2 regions of the Azospirillum sp. BE72 genome follow, and region 1 is predicted to be linked to the other one. Evidence: riboswitches for the same ligand, from Rfam matches in the RefSeq annotation. Region 1 holds a riboswitch; the other holds the start of a gene.
The links. Region 1 has a riboswitch for thiamine pyrophosphate ahead of thiO (glycine oxidase ThiO). Riboswitches for the same ligand answer to the same signal wherever they lie in the genome.
Positions count from the first base shown of each region.

Region 2: another riboswitch for thiamine pyrophosphate. It lies ahead of J2Y49_RS15275 (long-chain fatty acid--CoA ligase); the one in region 1 lies ahead of thiO (glycine oxidase ThiO).

Region 1 covers NZ_JAVDTO010000012.1:199,695-203,611, reverse strand. The annotation lists gene J2Y49_RS23910 (hypothetical protein) at 1-1,849, shown strand, start outside; TPP riboswitch at 2,010-2,109, shown strand; gene thiO (glycine oxidase ThiO) at 2,101-3,282, shown strand; gene thiS (sulfur carrier protein ThiS) at 3,279-3,488, shown strand; gene J2Y49_RS23895 (thiazole synthase) at 3,696-3,917, shown strand, end outside.
Region 2 covers NZ_JAVDTO010000004.1:186,981-190,897, reverse strand. The annotation lists gene J2Y49_RS15280 (acyl-CoA reductase) at 1-1,200, opposite strand, end outside; gene J2Y49_RS15275 (long-chain fatty acid--CoA ligase) at 1,215-2,318, opposite strand; TPP riboswitch at 2,422-2,554, opposite strand; gene J2Y49_RS15270 (cupin domain-containing protein) at 2,734-3,078, shown strand; gene J2Y49_RS15265 (hypothetical protein) at 3,214-3,756, shown strand.

The DNA of each region.
Region 1 (3,917 bases):
CGGCGACCTGACCTCCCCCGCGGCGCTGCTGAGTGCCATGCAGGGGGCGGAGGTGACGGCCGGCGGGTCCCGCCAGTTGACCGGCCGGCTGATGTCGGTGACCGAGGAGACGGTGCGGCTGTCCGGCAATGACGGTGCCACCGCCACGCGGCACAGGGTGACGCTGATGACCGCCGACGGCTTGCGCCAGCTGGTGCTGGAGGAGGCCGACACGCTGCGCTTCACCGATCCGGCGGTGCAGGCCCAGATCGACAAGGCGCTGGTGGCGGTGGCGGAGAATGCCCGGCGCGAACGGCGGCGGCTGACCGTGCACAGCAACGCGCCCCGTGATCCCCAGGCGGCGGGCGAGCGCCGGGTCCGCGTCGGCTATGTCGCGGCGACCCCGCTGTGGAAGGCGACCTACCGGCTCAGCCTGGGCACGGACGGCGCTGCTGCACAGAACGGGCAGGCCTCTGATGGAAAGGCCCAGGATGGGAAGGGCGCGCTGCAGGGCTGGGCGGTGCTGGAGAATCTCAGCGGCGAGGACTGGCGCGGCGTCGACCTGACGGTGGTGTCGGGCAACCCGGTCACCCTGCGCCAAGCGCTCTACACGCCTTATTTCGTCGAGCGGCCGGAAGTGCCGGTGGAGGTTCTCGGCCGGGTGCTGCCCAGCGCCGACGAGGGCACGGTGACTCTGGATGATACGCGCGCGGCGATGCGTCCGCAGGCGGAGTCTTCGCGCGCCGCCCCGCCGCCGGCCGCCGCCATGGCCGCTCCCGCCCCGGCTCCGATGGCCGAGCCGCTGGCGAAAACCGCGCCCTATGGCTCCGCCGCCGGGACGCCGGCCGTCGCCGCGGTCCGCAGTGCCGAGACCGGTGCCGCCGAGGGCGCCCAGGTGCTGTTCCGTTACCCGCAGCCGGTCAGCGTGCCGAACGGCGGGACCCTGATGATGCCGATCGCCGCGCGCGCGCTGCCGGTGGAGCGGGTGGCGCTCTACCAGCCCGCCAGCGATGGCCGCCACCCGCTGGCCTCGCTGCGGCTGCGCAACGACGGCGACACCGCGCTGCCGCCGGGGCTGCTGACCTTCTACGACCGCACTTCGAAGAGCGACGGCGCCGCTACCGCAACCAGCGCTTATGTCGGCGATGCCCGCATGGCGACGCTGCCGGCGGGCGACAGCCGGCTGCTGTCCTTCGCCGTCGATCAGGCGGTGACCATCGACCGTGAGGAGAAGCCCAGCCGCCGGCTGTCCCGCGCCAGCATCGCCGACGGCGTGCTGACCCTGTCGGTGACCGACCGGCAGAGCACCACCTACACCGTTGCCGGCGCTCCCGACGGCGACCGCAACCTGATCATCGAGCATCCGCGCCGCGCCGGCTGGGAGCTTGCCGAGCCGGCGGGCAACAAGCCCGACGCGACGGCCGCCGCCTACCGCCTGCCGCTGGCGGTGCCGGCCGGCAAGACGGTGACGCTGACCGCCACGCTGGAACGGCCGCGGCAGGAGCGAATCGTGCTGACCGACCTGACGGCCGACCAGATCGCCGCCCGCGCCGACGCGGCCGAACTGCCCGCGGAGGTGCGTCAGGCGCTGACCACGCTGGCCGGCCTGCGCGCCGCCGTCGCCGAGAAGGAGCGCCGCATCGCCGAGCTGGAGCGCGACCGGGCGGAGCGCATCGCCGACCAGGACCGCCTGCGTGAGAACCTGAAGGCCCTGCCCGCCGGCAGCGACCTGCACAAGCGCACGCTGGCGAAGATGGCGGAGGCCGAAAACCGCCTCGACGCGCTGGCCCGCGACCTGACGACCGCCCGCGGCGAAGCGGAAGCCGCCCGTCAGACCCTGCGCGAGCGGGTGAAGGCGCTGGCGATCTGAGGACGGCGATCGGCGCCTTCGGTTCGGGGCCAGGGAGCTTTCAAAGCCATGCCACGGCCCTCGCCGGTCCTCATCGAGGGCCGTGGCATGCGGTCGTCCGACCCGATGGGCCGGGCGCCGATTCTGCTTGTGGGGCCAGCGAAACATTGGCATAAGGCAAGTCATAGGCCTGGGGTGCCGTGCGGTGGTCGCGCGGCTGAGAACACACCCATCGAACCTGTCTGGGTAATTCCAGCGAAGGGAGCCGCCGCATGATCCATGCGCCAGATCCGTATCCATTTTCCGTTCCCGAATCGGGAATCCGTCCCTCCGTCGCCGTCATCGGTGCCGGCTGCATCGGCCTTGCCATCGCCTGGAGGCTGGCGTCGGCCGGCTGCCGCGTCGATCTGTTCGAACGGGGACAGGCGGGCCGCGGCGCCACCCATGCAGCCGGCGGCATGCTGGCCGCCTGCGTCGAAACCGAACCGGGCGAGGACGGGCTGCTGCCGCTGACCCGCGCCTCCCAGGCACTGTGGCCGGACTTCGCCCGCGACCTGGAGGCAGCAAGCGGCATGGCGGTGGACCTGCGCACCGAAGGCACCATGGTCATCGCGCTCAACGCTGACGATGCCGCCAAGGTCCGTTTCCTGCACGGTTTCCAGCGCGACCTCGGCCTTCCGGTGGAATGGCTGGGCGGGGCCGAGGTGCGGCGGCGCGAGCCATTCCTGCAGCCGGGCGTTGCCGGTGCGCTGTTCTGTGCCGGCGACCATCAGGTCGACAACCGCAAGGTCGCAGCCGCCCTGCAGCGTGCCGCCCTGGCCGCCGGCGCCCGCCTGTATGAGCAGTGCGGCGAGGTGGCTCTGGCGGTGGAGGGTGGACGCGCCGTTGGTGTGCGTGTTGCTGCAACTCTGCACCGGGCCGACCGGGTGGTTCTGGCCGCCGGGGCCTGGTCGGCCGGCGTGCCGGGCCTGCCGCCCGCCGCGAAGCCGCCGGTGCGGCCGGTCAAGGGGCAAATGGTCTGCCTGCGCATGGACGCCCGGCTGCCGCTGCTGCGCCATGTGGTGTGGACGCCCGGCACCTACCTGATCCCGCGGCTGGACGGCCGGCTGCTGATCGGCGCCACGACGGAGGAGCGCGGCTTCGACGACCGCCTGACCGCCGGCGGCCAGTTCGCCCTGCTGGAGGGGGCGTGGCGCGCCCTGCCCGGCATCGCCGAACTGCCGATCGATGAGGCCTGGGCCGGCTTCCGCCCCGGCAGCCGCGACGACGCGCCGATCCTGGGGGAGAGCGGCATTCCCGGCCTGATCCACGCCACCGGCCACCACCGCAACGGCATCCTGCTGACCCCGGTCACCGCCGACGGCATCGCCCGTCTGGTCCTGACCGGCGAGACCGATCCGCTGCTGCGCCCCTTCACCGCCGACCGCTTCGTTGCGGCGGGAGCCGCCGCATGAGCGCCCTCCTCCGCGTCAACGGCCAGGAAGAACCGCTGTCCGCCGCCTCGGTCGCCGAACTTCTGGCCACCCGCGGCATCGCCGAAGGCACGCCCGGCGTCGCCGTGGCCTTGAACGGCGCCGTGCTTCCCCGCCGCCGCTGGCTTGAGACCCCGCTCCAGCCCGGCGACAGCCTGGAAATCGTCCGCCCGATCCAAGGCGGCTGAACTCAACATTTTCCCTTTCCCGCCCCGCGACACGGGAGGAATCCCCTCTCCCCCCCGGGGAGAGGGTTAGGGTGAGGGGGGCGCATGGCGAAGATTCTCGAGAATCCACCCTATGCATCCCCCTCACCCCGACCCTCTCCCCGGGGGGGAGAGGGGGATTTCCCCGGGCTGGTCGCCGAAGGAGAGGGCTTTTGAAAGGCTCCCCCGATGTCCCAAGCCACCCTCGACACCCTCACCATTGCCGGACGCGGCTTCGGTTCGCGGCTGTTCCTCGGCACCGCCGGCTATCCGAACCAGCAGGTGATGCTCGACGCGCTGGAGGCCAGCGGCAGCGAGCTGGTCACGCTGGCGATCCGGCGCATCAGCCTGGACGGCTATTCGGAAAGCCTCGTCGACGTACTGGCCCGCGCCACCGCCAATCGCCCGACC
Region 2 (3,917 bases), on a different contig from region 1:
CGCCACGACGGCAATCGTCCGGTTCAGTGCGGTCGGTGCCAGCCCGTCCGGCGCGTCGGTGCAGGACACGCACCAGCCGCCAGCCGGATCGGACAGCAGCAAATGGCCGGGATCGTCCAGGCCGCGCATCGCCTGCCCGTCGCGCCAGCCGGCAACCTGGCCGGCCTCCGCCATCGACAGGGCGCGGCGCGGGTGCTTGCGCGCCTGCGCCGCCAGTTCATGGGCGAGCATGGCGGCGAAGTCCTGCGGCGACAGCCGGCCGCCGCGCTCGACGAACAGGGTCTGCGGCGAATAGCAGCCCTGCTGGTCGTAGCGGGCGATGTCGTGGGCGGCCAGCCGCGCCGTCTCCCCCGCCCGCCGGGGGTCGAGCGCGGCACGCGACACCAGCGCAACACTGATCTTGTGACCGTAGGGCAGGAAGCGGGTGGTCACCGGCACCCGATCGCGGATCGCCGCCAGCGCCGCGTTGCCGCCATAGGCGACCACCGTGTCGGCCTGGGCCAGCCATGCCCGCTCCGCCGCCACGTCGCCGCCCTTCCACCACACCACCGCCAGACAGTCGCCCAGTTTGGGGTCGATCTCCGCCAGCAATTGCGCGAACCAGCCCGCGAACAGCGGCTCGGCACTGGGCAGCTTGCCGACTGTGCCGGATTTCACCAGCAGGCCGGAGATCAGGCTCCACAGGGGCAGTCCCGGCACATTGCCCGCCCAGACATGCAGCAGCAAATCGGGGCCGAAGGCGCGGGTGAAGCCGCCCTTGGGCGCCGGCTGGAACTCGTCCAGCACCAGCGGGTTGGCGAAATCCTCCGCCAGGAAGCGGCGCAGCTCGTGGGCGCGGAAGGTCTTCAGATAGCCGGTCAGCCCCAGCCGCACCATTTCGGCGTCATAGCCGGTGACGATGGGCAGCAGCCGCTCCGCCCTGTGGCGCCATGGGTCCTCGCGGTCGAGCAGCCGCTGGATCGCCGCGTCGATCACCGCGACGATGTGTGCCGTCGGCAGCGTCTTCAGATAGCCGCGCGCCGCCGCCCGGACCGTCGCGGCGACCCGTTCCACCTGCCCGGCGTCCAGCACCGGTACCGCCACGCGCAGCGCCGCAGCGCCCGCCCCGAAGGTCAGCACACGCCGCTCCACCGCATCCGGCGGCAGGCCGGGCAGATGGCCGGCCAGTTCAATGACGGACGGATCGTCGCCGAAGGCCAAGGCTGCGCTCCCCCTCAACCGCGCGCGGCGGCGAGGAAATCCTCCACCGCCAGCGAACAGCCCTTGGCTTGCGCACCGGCGACACGGCCCAGCAGGCGGAAGCCGCCCTCCTCAAGGATGCCGGCGTCCTCGGTCAGGATCGCGGCGACGGAGTTGATGTGGGCCAGATCGTGGTGAACCAGCACGCCCATGCTACCGGGCGGCACGTCCCGGCCGGACAATGGATCGACCACGCGGCTGCGGATCCAGTGCGGGCCGGATTTCAGCGACGGGCAGACCGCGTTGCCGTCGTCATAGAACTGGGTGCTCAGCTCCGTCATGCCGTACATGTTGATGCAGCGCTGGCGCGGCACGCCGAAGAACTCGGCCAGCTGGCCGTAGAACTCGTCCGGCTCCAGTTCCCGCGACTGGCCCTTGAAGCCGCCGGTGTCGAGGATGCGGCTCCCCTCCGGCAGGGCGAAGCGGCGGCCGTCGCGTGCCATGGCGTCCATCAGATGCACGAAGCCATAGCTGGCGCCCAGCAGGGCGAAGGGCTCCCCCGACCGTTCGGCGGCGGCCAGCCGGTCATAGAGCCCGGCGATGTCGATGCCCGCCTCGCCGATCCAATGGCGGCTGTCTGGCGTGCCGCATTCCGCCCGCGCCAGTTCCAGATAATGGGCGAGCGAGGAGTTCGGCATCGCCGTCTCGGTCGGGAACAGGATGCCCATCGCCATCCGCTCCGCGCCAGCGCCAGCCCCTGCCCCCGGCATGAAGCGGCGGCGGAAGTTGAGCAGCATGGAGCGGTCGTAGACCGTCAGGGTCGTGTGGTGGATCTGGCCGCGGATGCCGCCCTTGGTGGTGCCGCTGGTCATGAAGATGCGGGCGGACTCCTCCGCCGGGCGGCAGCTGAGCGTCAGGTCCTTGAAGGCGTTGATCGGCACCGCCGGGATGTCGCGCCAGCTCTTCACCCCGCGCGGCGTCCGCCCGCGCTGCATGGCGAAGCGGCGATAGGGCTGGTTGTGCTCGAACTGGTGGGCGAAGACAGCCAGCGCCAGGGCGTCGAAGGCCTCGTCGGCCGCCGCCCCGGTTCCGATGTCGGCCTCCATAAAGGCCAGGACCTTGTCGTAGATCGCGCTCACCGCACCCTCCCCGCCCCGTTCTTCTCCAAGCGGCACCGACCGATGGAGCAACAAACGAATCCGGGACAAGCCTGTGGGGTATGGATCAGCGCGTCGGCCGCGAAGGCCTTCTCGTCCCGCATCCCTACGCCGGCATGACCCGGATCAGGTTCGAAGGGTTGCCGCGTCGCCCGGACGCGAAGGACCGGGCCGGCGGGTGTCTCAGCCTCCTGAACGAGGCTCCCCTGGGAACGGGACGGAGCCTAGAAGACCATCGCGCCGTCTGTCAACGGCGGGGATGCCGGCTTTGCGGACGGCGGAAACGGCGGCGCATTGATGATTTTCGCTCTCCGCCCTGTTGTACCGCTGCCGCCCTGTGCCGCAGCAATTCCGATATCGGCTGGGGTGGATCGGCCCTCTCTTCAAGGAGACGCAGATGACCGTTCGCAAATTCGCCGTGACGGACGTATCGCTGGAACGCACGCCCGGACAGGACGCCGATGTGTTCGTCGGGAACTTGGTCGACCAGCGCCATGGCGGACCCGTCACCATCGGCTACGGCCGCTACGAACCCAACCAGAGCATCGATGAGGCGATTGCCGTCGACGACGTGATGGTGGTGCTGGAAGGGCGGGTCTCGGTCGCCTCCGATGCCGGCACGGTCACCGCCGGGCCGGGCGAGATCGTCTACATGCCCAAGGGCTCAAAGGTCACCATCCGCTCGCACGAACAGGGCGCCCTCACCGCCTACGTCACCTATCCGCGCTGGCAGGAGGCGTAAGCGGCCCCGATCGCCGCCGATCGACAAAAGCAGGAAGAGTGTGGAGCGGCTCACATCCCGGATTCCGGGGCTTGGGTAGGGTCTGTCCATCGGCAACACGCCGCATCCCGCGGCCCCGAGACAGGAGACCAGATCATGATCCGCACCTCCCTGCTGACCGGCTTCGCTTCGCTCGCCCTGTTCGCCGCCCCGGCGATGGCCCAGAACATCTCCGACATCTCCAACACCGCGGCCGGGATCGGCAACACCGCCAACCAGAGCGCGCTGGTCATGCAGAAGTCCAAGGGCCCCTTCGCCGGTCCGAACGTCGCCACCGTCTCCAACCTCGCCGCCGGCATCGGCAACACCGCCAACCAGGACGCCTTCGTCAAACAGCGGAGCGGCGGCGTGTTCAGCGGCGGGTCGATGGCGACGGTCGGCAACACCGCCGCGGGCATCGGCAACCTTGCCGGCCAAAGGGCGACGGTGATGCAGAAGAGCGGCGGCCTGCTGAGCGGCGGCTCGGTCGCCAATGTCGGCAACACGGCGGCCGGCATCGGCAACACCGCCCTGCAGCACGGCACCGTTCTCCAGCGTTCGGGCGGGCTGGTCGGCCCCTTCAACCACAGCTCCATGCAGAACCTGTCCGCCGGAACCGGCAACTGGGCGGGCCAGAGCGCCCTCGTCAAGCAGCGCTGACCGACTTCCCTCCTCCCGGCTTCCTCCCCTGACCTCGCTCCGGCCGGTTTCCCGGCCGGAGCTTTCTTTTGTCCGGTCTCGCCCATCGGATTCCTTCGGGAAAAGCACCCGCATCTGTGGGCCAACTCACAGAACAATTTCAGGCGCTTAGCTAAGCTTTT